DNA from 2 places in the Delftia sp. genome. Region 1 is predicted to be linked to the other one. Evidence: riboswitches for the same ligand, from Rfam matches in the RefSeq annotation. Region 1 holds a riboswitch; the other holds the start of a gene.
The links. Region 1 has a riboswitch for fluoride ahead of AC5I49_RS16700 (voltage-gated chloride channel family protein). Riboswitches for the same ligand answer to the same signal wherever they lie in the genome.
Positions count from the first base shown of each region.

Region 2: linked by a shared signal. The riboswitch ahead of crcB (fluoride efflux transporter CrcB) and the one ahead of AC5I49_RS16700 (voltage-gated chloride channel family protein) in region 1 are both predicted to bind fluoride.

Region 1 covers NZ_JCABYI010000030.1:5,929-12,359, reverse strand. Annotated here, with positions in the region: gene AC5I49_RS16715 (winged helix-turn-helix domain-containing protein) at 1-328, shown strand, start outside; partial or broken gene AC5I49_RS16710 (chromate transporter) at 500-753, opposite strand; gene AC5I49_RS16705 (DUF190 domain-containing protein) at 940-1,353, opposite strand; gene AC5I49_RS16700 (voltage-gated chloride channel family protein) at 1,350-2,645, opposite strand; fluoride riboswitch at 2,723-2,789, opposite strand; partial or broken gene AC5I49_RS16695 (IS5 family transposase) at 2,960-3,783, shown strand; gene AC5I49_RS16690 (ATP-dependent nuclease) at 3,780-5,234, shown strand; gene AC5I49_RS16685 (HNH endonuclease) at 5,227-6,075, shown strand.
Region 2 covers NZ_JCABYI010000004.1:343,602-350,032, forward strand. Annotated here, with positions in the region: gene AC5I49_RS03375 (leucyl aminopeptidase) at 1-158, shown strand, start outside; gene AC5I49_RS03380 (DNA polymerase III subunit chi) at 204-635, shown strand; gene AC5I49_RS03385 (hypothetical protein) at 639-1,454, shown strand; gene AC5I49_RS03390 (D-2-hydroxyacid dehydrogenase family protein) at 1,506-2,522, opposite strand; gene AC5I49_RS03395 (DUF4124 domain-containing protein) at 2,959-3,603, opposite strand; fluoride riboswitch at 3,771-3,834, shown strand; gene crcB (fluoride efflux transporter CrcB) at 3,916-4,302, shown strand; gene AC5I49_RS03405 (P-loop nucleotide/nucleoside kinase family protein) at 4,481-5,032, shown strand; gene AC5I49_RS03410 (FecR domain-containing protein) at 5,090-6,067, opposite strand; gene AC5I49_RS03415 (sigma-70 family RNA polymerase sigma factor) at 6,072-6,431, opposite strand, start outside.

The DNA of each region.
Region 1 (6,431 bases):
TGATTTGTCGAAACAAAGAGCAGAACGTGGTGGTAAGAGACTTGACCTAACCAAAGGTGAGTTTTCGTTGCTATTGGAATTCATGCGTCGATCAGGACGGGTTTTATCCCGAGAGTATCTGGCGGTACATGTTTGGAAGAAAGAAGGCGAATTTACGAAAAATATGGTTGATGTTGCAGTACGCAGACTACGAAAGAAGCTAGACGACAATCATGAGTTGAAGCTACTCCATACTCGAAGGGGTGTGGGATATATTTTAGAAGTCCCCGCAGCCAAAGAATTGGAGCCGGAATCATCCACTCGAGATTCAGAGACACAAGCGCCTTGAACGAAAAAGTGGTGCGCCGTTTCGTATATTGGGTGTAACTGTGCTGCCTCGCAGAGAGTTGAGTCAATTAAATCGACGCAGATCCCACACACTCGCTTAAATCAAACCTCGCCAACAGAACTAGCCCAGCTCTTATTTCGCAACTGTAGAGACTCGATGTTTCCAATGCGCGCCCGCCAAGATTACGCCCCAGGTGCGGTGCAACAGCCAACCGATGTAGATCTCCAGCTGGTGCGCGTCCGGACCGGTCAGCAACATGCTGTAGTTCAGCGCATGCAGGAACCGCTTCTTGGAAATCCAGCGGCGGCAGCCCACCAGTTCCTCCTGCATGTGGAAATCTGGCCAGCAGGACCTCCAACGCTGATGAAGCCAATCTTCACCCGAAAGCGCACGTGCGTAATGGCTCTGAGCACTCGGTGCGCCACTGCACTTTAGTTTGTGCCCCCTCCCGAACGGGGGAGGAGTGAGCGATCGGCGAAAGCACGGGGCTCTGGGCTGATGCGCCGCGGCCGTCAAGGGCTCGTGAAGGTCTGCATGCGAGCCGCTGCAGCCGCTCAGAATCTGTGCACCAACAACAGGTTCACAACGAACAATTGCCGCTCACCTCGCCGTCATTGTTCATCCGGCGGCGGCTTGGTACCCCGGCGCGCCTCCCCCGGAAACCGGAACGGCCCAAGCGGAAGCTCGGCCAGAAGCAAGACCGCGTGCACCTTGTTCAGCTCGCCTGCGTGCTCATGCATAAAGGCGCGCAAGCGCTGCTCAGAGTCCAGCAGTTCCAGGCATTGAGGATGTCGCATGTCGAGCACTTCGGCATGGCTGTGCGAGAGACGTTCGCCCGGCAGGTAGCCCGAGCTGACCCGATGCAGCATGGCCTGGCGGATGTGCGCGTTCTTTGCTGCAACCAGCAGGTGATGAGCCAGCGCAGGCGCGCTCAGGCGGTGCCAGAAGCGCGTGGCCTTGGCCGTGCTAGCGCCCGGGAAGTACAGACGCAGAGCTGCCAGCGTGGCCGGTTTGGTGCTCATCATGCTGGATCCTTGGTCTTGGTTGCCTCCACATCGCGGCGTGGAACTTCGGCCCCGGTCAGGCTGCGCCTGTGGTGCTTGCTGTGGCCAATGCGCTGGGCGTGGTAGATGCCTGCATGCCCGGAGAACAGGTAGGCGGTGACGCAGCCGATAGCCGCCAGTGGTCCGATGCCAGCGCCGAACAGCTCCATCGCCATCAAGGTAGTAGCAATGGGCGTGTTCGCCGCCCCCGCGAATACTGCAACAAAGCCGATGGCGGCCATGAGCGCGAACGGCATATGCAGCAAAGGCGCCAGGACGTTGCCCATGGTCGCACCGATGTAAAACAGCGGTGTCACCTCGCCGCCCTTGAAGCCCGTCCCCAGCGAGGCGACCGTGAACACCAGCTTGCCCAAGAAGTCCCATGGCAGCATGGGCTCTTGGAAGGAGCGAGCGATGTCCGGAATACCCAGGCCGATGTAGCGGTAGGCGTCGAGCGCCCAAACCGCCGTGGCGATGACGAGGCCGCCGAAGAAAGGCCGCAGTGGCGGGTATGCGATCAGGTGTTTGACCAGCGCGCCGATCTTGTGCACGGCGGTGGCAAAGAGCATTCCGACCAGGCCAAAGAGAATGCCGGCGATGATGACGGCGACCACACTCCAAGCATCGATATTGTTCACGGCGCTCATGGCGTAGTGGGTGTGGTGGACTCCCCAGGCGGTGCAGACCTGATCGGCTACGAAGGCTGCCACGATGCAGGGAAACAGCGCGTCGTAGCGCATACGGCCGATGGCCAGCACCTCCAGACCGAAGACTGCCCCGGCCAGCGGCGTGCCGAAGACCGAAGCGAAGCCGGCGCTGATTCCGCTCATCAGCAGCACGCGGCGATCGTCTTGGTGGAGTCGGAAAACATGCGTCAGCTGGTCGGCCAGAGCGCCCCCCATCTGCACGGCGGTGCCCTCGCGCCCGACTGATGCGCCGAACAGATGGGATATGACGGTGCCGCCCAGTACCAGCGGCACCATGCGTAACGGCACCACCTGCTTGGGGTCGTGAATCTCTTCGATCAACAGGTTGTTGCCGCCGTCCACCCGCTTGCCCAACAGGAAGTAAACGAGGCCCACTGCCATGCCTGCGAAGGGCAGCAGCCAGATGATCCAGGGATGGGCCTCACGCCAGGCCGTCGCCAGGTCCAGGGACAGCAAGAAGAACGCGGAAGCGGTGCCGGCCAGGGCCGCCACGAGGGTGGCGAAGATGAACCACTTGCCCAGATAGGGAAGCAGTTCAAGCTGTTCGAAATGGGGGAATTTGCGCATTGGTCAGGTAGCTCGAATTAATCGGCCTGACCAACGACGAGTTGCATGCGCGAGCGCCTACAGCCCTGAACAAGCCAGGTTCTGTAGGCGTCATCAGCCGCACTAGTGCGGCGGTTTTAGAGGCACGCCATCTCTTTGCGCTGCATTATAGGAAAAAGCATGGATGCTGTGCAGTACGCGCCGCGAGATGGCCGGTGTTTTGATTTATTAAAGTCGTAAACATGCTAAAGAGTGGCTAACACCACTTCGTCACAGGCCCCCGCAGAGCAGTTACGCTCGCTGCCCTCATGGCATGACGACCCGTAAGCAAAGAACTGTGGCTACAGCTACAACCCCTGATCCCAGCCTTCGTGCCTTCTGCCAAAGGCGATGCGCGCAAACTCGCAGTCAGCGATGAAGCCGTCCTCAACGGCATCTTGTTCGTGCCGCAAACAGGCATTCCATGGGAAGACCTTCCCCAATCGCTGGGCTACGGCAGCGGCATGACTTGCTGGGGGCGCTTGCGCGACTGGAACGCCGCTGGTGTCTGGGAGCCGCTGCACTAAGCCATGCAGACTTGCTTGCGTGAACATGACCAAATCGATTGGAGCCGGGCCAGCATTGATGACTCCTCGGTACCAAGCCCCAGGGGCAGGAAACGGGCCCAAACCCCACTGACAGAGGCAAGCTCGGCTCCAAGCGGCATATCGTCGTAGATGCCAGAGGCATCCCGCTGGTGATCTTGGTCAGCGGCGCGAACCGGCACGACTCCAAGATGTTCGAGAGGTGCGTGGACGCGATTCCTGCGATTGCTGGCCTGCCAGGACGTCCCCGTAGAAGACCGGCAAAGCTGCACGCCGACAAAGGCTACGACTTCAAGCGATGCCGAGCCCACCTGAGGCAGCGGGGCATCATTGGCCGGATTGCCAGACGAGGCATTGAGAGCAGCGAGAGGCTGGGCAAACACCGGTGGGTGGTGGAGAGGACGCACAGCTGGTTTGCAGGCTTTGGCAAGCTGCGAATCCGCTTTGAACGACGGCTGGATATCCACGAAGCGCTGCTGAAATTGGCGGCAGCGGTCATCTGCGCGCGCTTCGTGGATCGGTGGTGTTCGCCAGTCTTAAGCCCAGATATAATAAAATTTAGGGAGGAGAGATGAATTTCTACAAGAGTACTAAAAACCGCGACTACGTCCTGCCGCAGGGAGCAGAACTCCCGTGTGTCGTTTACATCGTAGACAACTGGGACGACTACAACTTCGAGACGTTGTACCACCTCTGTCTGTTCAAAAAGAGCGGGGGCAAAGAAGTTCTTGGGGATGTGAAGATTCTCCAGACCAACAGTCGGAACACCAAGATCCCCGATTCGTTCCCTTCTCTTGGTCCTGAGTTCTTTAGCCTTGGTCAGGACTTGGAGTACTACGAGAACATGCGCAAGCATCTCCCGAAAACCCATCGCAAGGTATTGGATGCTTTGAACGACGTCGTCGTGAAGCCGCAGTTGCTCGATGAAATCGAAACGTCGAGTGGCTTCCGCAATTCGCTGATTCGATTCAATGATGCTAAGCTAGCTTTGCGCGACGGACTGGCAACGCTTGAGGAGCGGCCCTTGGAGAAGGGCTATAGGTTCATGTACTCGGGCAAGATTCCAGGCGCTGAAGAGGGAGTGTCCATAGACGTGGACCTTCAGCCAGATGACCCTGTGCCAGGCCGAATCCTCGCGATCATTGGTCGCAACGGAGTGGGGAAGACTCAATTTTTAGCCCAGCTTGCACGAGACCTTGCGACGACAAAGCGGGTGTCGATAGAGACAGCCAGCCAAGTAGAGTCTGCTTTTGAGCCTGCCAGACCTCTTTTCTCACGAGTCATCGCGTTGTCCTTCAGCGCATTCGACAAGTTCCAGCGCCCCGAGCCGGAGAAGTACTTCAGCTATATCTACTGCGGGGTGCGTGATGACAGCGGCGGAATTTCTAGGCGAGCACTTGAAGCGAAGCACCTTGAGTACCTAAAGCGCATCGTTGAACAAGACCGTGAGGACCATTGGGAGCAGCACGTTGCGAACGTAATGGGCGTTCCGAAGAAAATTATCTCCATTACGGAGCACATCGAGGAGCTTGAGAAGAGCCTGCCGCCCACCATGAGCTCCGGGCAGTCCATCCTGGCCTACTTCATTTCGGCTGCACTGGCTTACCTCAAGGAAGGGTCGCTGGTCATCTTCGACGAGCCCGAAATTCACCTGCATCCCAATGCAGTTGCGCTGCTGATGCAGACCTTGCAGGCACTGCTGAAGGAGTTCGACTCGTACGCAATCATCGCGACCCATTCACCGGTGGTGATCCAGGAGGTTCCCCGCAAGCGGGTCATTCGGTTTGAGCGTGAAGGCAACATCACCACTGGCAGTCCCCTCGGCCATGAGTCATTTGGGGAGAATATCGCCGAGCTGACCCGCCTGGTGTTTGAGACTGTCGAGATTCCAAATTTCTATAAGAAGACATTACAGGCGCTGGCCAAGAAACACGATTTCGACACGGTCGCCAAGATGTTCGACGAACAGCTAAGCCTGCACGCAACGGCGTACCTTGCCTCGCTGTACGAGGACGGGGATGCATAAGCTTACCCTTGCAGCCGGTCTCCCGAGAGAGCATTTTTCCGGTATCGTCGATGGGAAAAGCGGTGACCGAGGCGCCCGATTGACGGACATGCTACCGGTAGTCCAAGCTCACTATGGAGTCTTTGAGGCTGCCTATACAGTGGCGGACATCAGTGGTGTGGCTCAGGGCACTTGGACGAAGACTGAACGTGAAGACCTGCTGCACTGCTATGAGACCACGGCCAAGGCTCTGCAGCAACTGAAGACGCTGATTTTAGACAGCCAGCCGGAAGGCATTCGAGAGGTTTGCCCTTACTGCGGCATCGGTGGCCCCAGGCAGTTTGACCACTATTTGCCAAAAGAGAAGTTCCCCGAGTACAGCGTCCACTCGTACAACTTGGTGCCGTGCTGTGGCGTCTGCAATGGCAAGAAGGCCGATATCTGGCTGCAGCCCAACAACACCCGGACATTCATCAATTTTTATCTCGACTCTTTGCCTGCAGTGCCGATGCTCGACGTCACGGTTCAATGGTCAGTGAAGAACGGCAAGCTCGTCCCGGTGTCGATATTTCAGTTAGTCTGTCCAGCTGGGTTTGGAGCAGCTGAGTTCCAGCTCGTCTCGAATCACTTCCAGAAGCTGGGTTTGCTCGCAAGGTACAAGGACCAGGCGCACACTGAGTTCCTTGCCATTCGAAATGCTGCGCTTTCCAGAGAGGCGAAGACTGTAGTGGTGCTGCGTCGGTTTTTGGGAGAATTTGTCAAGAATTGGGAGCAGACTTTGGGACCGTTGAACTGGCGCATCTCGCTCTACCGAGCGCTGATTGCACACACAGACTTCCTGCAGACTTGCCTCAAGCCATAGGCTAACAGTTTGGACTGTCCCTGATAGGGGAGACTGGCCTGCGGTGTATCGGCACCACCCGATCGCCTGCGACGGAACGGCGGGTCTGTCCGATACCGACGTTCAGCGGGAGCTCAAAGAACAGCTGCAGCGCTGCCATATGGAGTGGTCCCGGTCTAGTAGACAAACCCCAGCCTCAAGCCGAGGCGCGTTCAAGCGTCTCAGATCTAGCGCCGGTCAGAGGTAGCAGTGGCGGGGAGCTTCGCCGATGGTTGCGTTTTTTAAATCATCCATCCTCTGTGCGATTTGCTCTCGGCACAGCAGGTGATGCTGCGTGCGGCGGATGTCTGCCTGTGTTTCCGACATTAGCTAGGCCC
Region 2 (6,431 bases), on a different contig from region 1:
GCCGCCCCGTGGGCCTGCTGCTGCACTACCTGCTGGCCAGCGTCGATGCCGGCAAGGCGCCATCCAGGGCCGGCGCGCCCAAGTCGGTTGCGGCGCCCAAGGCCGGCTCTCCCAGCCGCCGCAAGGCAGCCGCTGCAGTCCAGCCGGAGCAGGCCTGATGGCATCGTCCCCATCCGCACGGGCCTGCGCGAAAGGAGCATCGCTTGACTGAAGTGGCGTTCCATTTCAACGCGCCTGACAAGCTGGCCTATGTGTGCCGTCTTGCGCGCAAGGCACTGCGGCATCGCACGCAACTGGTGGTGCTGGGATCTTCCGCGTCGCTCAAGGCCTTGTCGCCCAGGCTCTGGAGTGTCTCGCCCACCGATTTTCTTGCCCACGCCGTCGAAGGCGATGGGGCCGGCATTGTGGCCTTCTCGCCCATCGTGCTGCTGGAGCGGCTGGACAGCGCGCCGCACCACGACATGCTGGTGAATCTGGGCGGCGATGTGCCAGAAGGATTCGAGCGCTTTGCGCGTGTCGTTGAAGTGGTGTCTGCCACCGATGAGGAAGACCGGCATCTGGCCCGGCAGCGCTGGAAGCATTACGTGGCGCAGGGGATTTCCATCAAGCGCCATGACCTGGTCCTCAAGGAGTAAGCCATGAGCGCTCCCTCCAAAACCCCGCCACGCTTTGTTCCCACGCTCACCGATGTCGTGCCGGTCGATGCAGTGCAGTCGCCGGTGGCAGAACCGCCCGCTGTCGCTGCGTCCGAACTGCCGCACAGCGGCGAGACCGATTCCTGGGCGAGCGAAGGCATGCTTGCGCCACGCCGCGGCCTGGTTTCCATGCCCGCGTCCCTGCCGCCGCTGCCCCTGGATCTGCAACCCCAGCGGTCCATGGTCGCCGAGCCTGCGCCGCCTGGACAGGGCCCGCGGCCTGCAGTGCAGCCAGTGCATTCCGACTATCTGCCGCCCAGTGCGCCGTCCGTGGAAATGCAGCTGGCCCAGGAGAGCCGTCTGCTCGAAGTGGCCGAAGTTGCCGAACCGGCCGATGTGCCAGAGGTGGCCCCGGCCGCACCGATCGAAGACGACATTCCTGCCGCGCCGGTGGTGCAGGCCGACGCTGCCACGCAAGGGGTCGAGCCGGATCCGGCATCTGCGGCACCTGGAGCACCTGGGGCATCACCCGCCTGTGTATTGCCCACCATGGAGTCCATCTGGGACAGCCACGCGCAGCAGGTCACCGAGGAGTATCTGGTCCATCGCCTCATGCAGCGCGTGGACCTGGTGCTGGACCAGCGCCTGCGCGATGCCATCGCCACGGTGGTGCAGCAGCAGACGCGATCCATCGTCGTGCGCCTGCGCGAAGAGGTGGAGTCGGTGGTGCGCCAAGCCGTCTACGAGGCCGTGGCCGACGAACTGGCCCACCGGGCGAGTGCCGCACGCGGCGATGCTGTACAGGGCGGGGGGCGTTGATCCGTGATCGGGTAGGCGGGTGAAGGGCGAGGTGCCCGCCTGACCCGGCCTTCAGCCTGCGCGTGCCGGGCCTGAGAGCACCTCGGGATTGAGGATGTTGCTGGGCTGGCCTGCAGCGAAGTTCACCACATTGTCGAAGGCGGCGCGGAAATACAGCTCATAGCTGTCTTGCTCCACATAGCCGATGTGCGGCGTGCAGATGCAGTTCTCCAGCCGCAGCAGTGCGTGGCCCTGGAGAATGGGCTCGCTCTCGAAGACATCCACGGCCGCCAGGCCGGGGCGGCCACGGTTGAGCGCGCCCAGCAGTGCATCGGCCTCCACCAGTTCGGCGCGCGAGGTGTTCACGAACAGGGCTGTGGGTCTCATGCGCGCCAGATCCTGGGCGGTGACGATGCCGCGTGTGGCCTCATGCAGGCGAAGATGCATGGACAGCACATCGGATTCGGCAAAGAAATCCTCGCGCGAAGCGGCGGCCGAAAAGCCGTCGGCCTGGGCCTTCTGGCGCGAGGACTCGCTGCCCCAGACCAGAACCTTCATGCCGAAGGCATGGCCATAGTGGGCCACCAGCCTGCCAATGCGGCCATACCCCCAGATGCCCAGCGTGCGCCCGTGCAGCACGCTGCCCAGCCCGAAATTGGCGGGCATGGACGCCGCCTTGAACCCCGATTGCTGCCATGCGCCGTGCTTGAGGTTGGCGATGTACTGCGGCAGCCGCCGCGTTGCCGCCATGATCAGCGACCAGGTCAGCTCGGCTGGTGCGATGGGCGAGCCCACGCCCTCGGCAATCGCAACGCCCTGGTCGGTGCAGGCCTGCACATCGATATGGGCGCCGGCCTTGCCGGTCTGCGCGATCAGCTTCAGGCGCGGGAGTTTTTCCAGCAACTGCCGGCTGATCTGCGTGCGTTCGCGGATCAGCACGATGATGTCCGCATCGCGCAACCGCACCGACAGCTGGCCCACACCCTTGACGGTATTGGTGAAGACCTTGGCGTTGAACGGCTCCAGCAGCCGCGCACAGTCCAGCTTGCGTACGGCGTCCTGGTAGTCGTCAAGAATGATGATGTTCATTGCCTGTGAATCTCTCATAAGCCTTTGATTTATCTCTGGGTTGCCGCGCAAGAGGTTGTCGGCAAATGTTCTGATCCGCTTTTGCGCTTTGCCCTGGGCATCATCAACGCCTACCTGAACCGGCCTGCCTGACTATTGTGTGACGCTTGCGCAGCCAGGGCCCCGAGGCCCGACGGTCACATTGTCGTTCAACCAGCCCCGGGCTTGAGGCTGAAGGCTTCGGCCCGCGCCAGATCGCGCAGCCGTGGTTACACAAGCCGCGCAGATGCCAGCAAGCCCTGGCAGGTGAAGCCGATCACTGGCACGCTCTGTCGCCCGCGCAGCTGTATCAGCGAATTACACCCTGCAACGCCTTGCGGACCCCTGGTCAGACGGGACTTGGGGGTTGCCACCTGCCGGCGAAGCCGGTGAAGGCCGAGAGTGTGATGGACCGCGCTCAGTCGCACTCAATCATGGTTCCACCCAGTATTCGGCAGCTCCGCCCTTGACTGTCACTGATGAATTGGCCGTTGCGGTTGTAGATTCCGCCATTGCTGTCGTAGCAAAGTGCACCCTTGCAACTGGATAGAGGAACAGGCTGGGCCGCCCGCGGTGTGAAAACCGGCTTCGGTGGTTCCTGCATCAGCGGCGTATTGGAGCCGCATGCAGCATTGACGCTGGTGATTGCTGCATTGGTGCGTATCCGTTTTTCATCCAGGGAAAGGGTGCGAATGCTGGATACGAATTCCAGCTCCTTGCGCGCCTCCTTGCACTGGGAGGATGCGCCGAGCTGCTCCGGTGCAGGAGCATTCGCCTTGCGGGCCTGCTGTTCGATGACGCGCTGCTGGCTCTCGATCTGGCGCTGCTGCATTTCGTTCATCTGGCGCTGCTGCTTTCGCTCATTGGCCTCTGCGGCCTCGGCCCGTTCGCGGTAGATTTCATCGTCCGATTTTTTGCGCTGTATCAGTGCGCCGGATTGGTCGCTGCTGCAGGGGCTGTCTGAAAAAATCAGTTTTCCAGAAACATCCTTGCATTGATAGACCTGGGCGGTGGCAGGTAAAGCCAGAAATGTCGCAACGATTGTCAGAGTCAATAGGCGCATATGCATCTCGGTGAATGAATGGGAGTGATGGTATCCCGGTACGGTGAATCGGTTGAGGTTAAGTTATTCCAATAGGCCGCTGCAAGGGATGCAGGGTCGGTATTGCCGCCACGGGATGGCTGCCTGTGCTCGCTTGCCCGGAGTAAACTCGACCACCGCAGCAATGGCTGCACGATGGGAATGGAGCTTCCCGAAACCGCCCTGCAAGGGGCTGATGGCTCCTGCCTTGGTGGGGCGTGTCCTGCCGGTGGCAGGGCCGTGTCTTGATCCTGCCCGGCGCGCCCGTCCCGGTTGTTTGATGAAAGGACGGTCATGGGTATCTACGGTTTCATTTTGGTGTTCGTGGGCGGCGGCCTCGGCTCCGCGCTACGGCATGGCTCGAACCTGCTTGCACTGCGGCTGGTGGGCAGTGCCTATCCGCTGGGCACCTTGGCGATCAATGTGCTGGGCGCTTTCGTGATGGGGGTGGTGGTGGAGTGGTTTGCGCTCAAGACTTCGCTGCCGCAGAGTGCGAGGCTGTTCATCACCACGGGCATTCTGGGCGGCTTCACCACGTTTTCGACCTGCGCACTGGAGATCGGCATGCTGTACGAGCGCGGCGACTGGCTCGCTTCCGTGCTGTATGCGCTGGGTTCGCTGGTGCTGGGCGTTGCCGCGCTGTTTGCGGGGCTGGGGCTGGTTCGGATGGTGGCCCATTGAGGCGCCCTGATTGCGCTATGCTGTGCGCCATGGCCCGCCTGAACGCAACGCAGATTATTCGCACCATCCATTGGATGGTGGGTTAGCCAGCGGCCTTCGGCGCCATGCAACCCGCCCAGAGGAGGCGGGTTTTTTCATTCCGCCTCCAGGGTTTTCACAAGCCTTTCAGGAGATGGATATGCAGGTTTTCGAACCGTCCCGCCATGCGGACGACGCCCAGGCCGATTCCCGCGCTGCGCGGCCGGCCACGCTGCACATGGTCTGCGGCAAGATCGGCTCGGGCAAGTCGACGCTGGCACGGCAACTGGCGGCGCAGCCCGGCACGGTGCTGGTCAGCGAGGATTCCTGGCTGGCCGGTTTGTATCCTGGCGAGATGCAGTCGGTGGCCGACTATGTGCGCTGCAGCGCGCGGCTCAAGGGATTGATGGGGGCACATGTGCAGGCGCTGCTGGATGCCGGCGTTTCAGTGGTGCTGGACTTTCCTGCCAACACGCTGGAAGGCAGAGGTTGGGCGCGCAGCGTGTTCGAGAGGGTGGGTGCCTCCCACCGCCTGCATTTCCTGGATGTGCCCGATGAGGTCTGCAAGCAGCGCCTGCGTGCGCGCAATGCGGCGGGGGATCATCCCTTTCAGGCCAGCGATGAGCAGTTCGACCTGATCACCAGCTACTTTGTCGCGCCTTGCGCACAGGAGGGCTTCGACGTGGTGCATCACCCGTATGTGCGGGCCTGACCGCAAAGGCCGTGCGGCCGCCGGCTCGCCCACTGGAACGCCTCCTCGATCGCCTACTCAATCCCCGCCAGACCGTGCCTGCACTTGCACCCAATAGCGTGTACGGGTGCTCAACTGCAAGGGGAAGCGGCTGACGAGCGCGGCCAGGGCGCGATCGGTGTCGTCCACGGGAAAGGCGCCCGAGACACGCAGGCCTGCCACCTCGGGCGTGCAGCCCAGGTAGCCGGGCCGGTAGCGGGCGAGGGCGTCGATCAGCTGGCCCAGCGGCATGTCCAGCGCGATCAGTCCGCCTTCGTGCCAGCTGGCGGCAAAGGGATCGGCAGACGCGGGTGGCTGGGCGGCGCTGGCCGAGAAGGCGGCGTGTTGCCCGGCCTGCAGCTCGGTGGGGGTGGCTTCGCTGTCCAGGGGCTGCAGGCGCACGGTCTTTTCCTGCACGTTGACATGGCACAGGCCGTCGTCCGCGACATGGACCGTGAAGCGCGTTCCCAGGGCCAGTACATGGCCTTGCGGGGTTTGCACACTGAAGGGGCGGCCCAGTGCGTCTGGCCCGGTGGCGACGAGGATGCGGCCGCGGTAAAGGCGCAGCAGGCGCTGGCGGTCGTCGAAAGCCACGTCCACGGAGGTGGCTGTATCCAGGGCCACCAGGGAGCCGTCGGGCAGCGTCAGGTCGCGGCGCTCGCCAGTGGCGGTGCGATGAGCTGCCTGCCAGTGCTCGAGCGGCGCGCCTTTGCAGGCGAGCCAGGCCGTGGCACCACTGCCCAGGCCAAGGGCCACAGCACGCACCGCAGAACGGCGATTGGGGTCGGAGCGGCGGCCCAGCGCCTGGCGCGCCAAGGGTGCGGGCAGATGCGACAGCTGTGCGGTGACGGATTGCACGCGCAGCCAGGCGCGCTGGTGGGCGGGGTCGGCCTCGTGCCAGTCCGTCCATGCCTGCTGCAGGCTTGGCGTCACCGCGGTGCCGCGCAGTTTCACGTGCCAGGCAGCGGCCTCATGCAAGGCCCGTCGGTCGTTGCTTTCCAAAGATCCCTCGCCCATGTGGCTATGCCAGGACCAGGCAGCAATGCTCCATCGCCCGGGTCAGGTAGTTGCTGACGGTGCGCAGCGACACGCCCAGGCGCTCGGCGATCTCGGGGTAGCTCAGTTCCTCGAAATGGGACAGGACGAAGGCTTCGCGCACCTTGGGTGCAAGGCCCTGGAGCATGCGGTCCACGTCGAGCAGGGTCTGCTGGACGATGGCCTGCTCCTCGGGCGAAGGCGCCAGCGACTGCGGCAGCTGTGCAAGATAGTCCAGATAGGACTGCTCCAGCGTGCGGCGGCGAAACAGGTCGGTGACCAGGCCGCGGGCGATGGTGGCCAGGTAGCGCCTGGGCTCGCGGATGTCCTGCTGCGGCACTGGCGA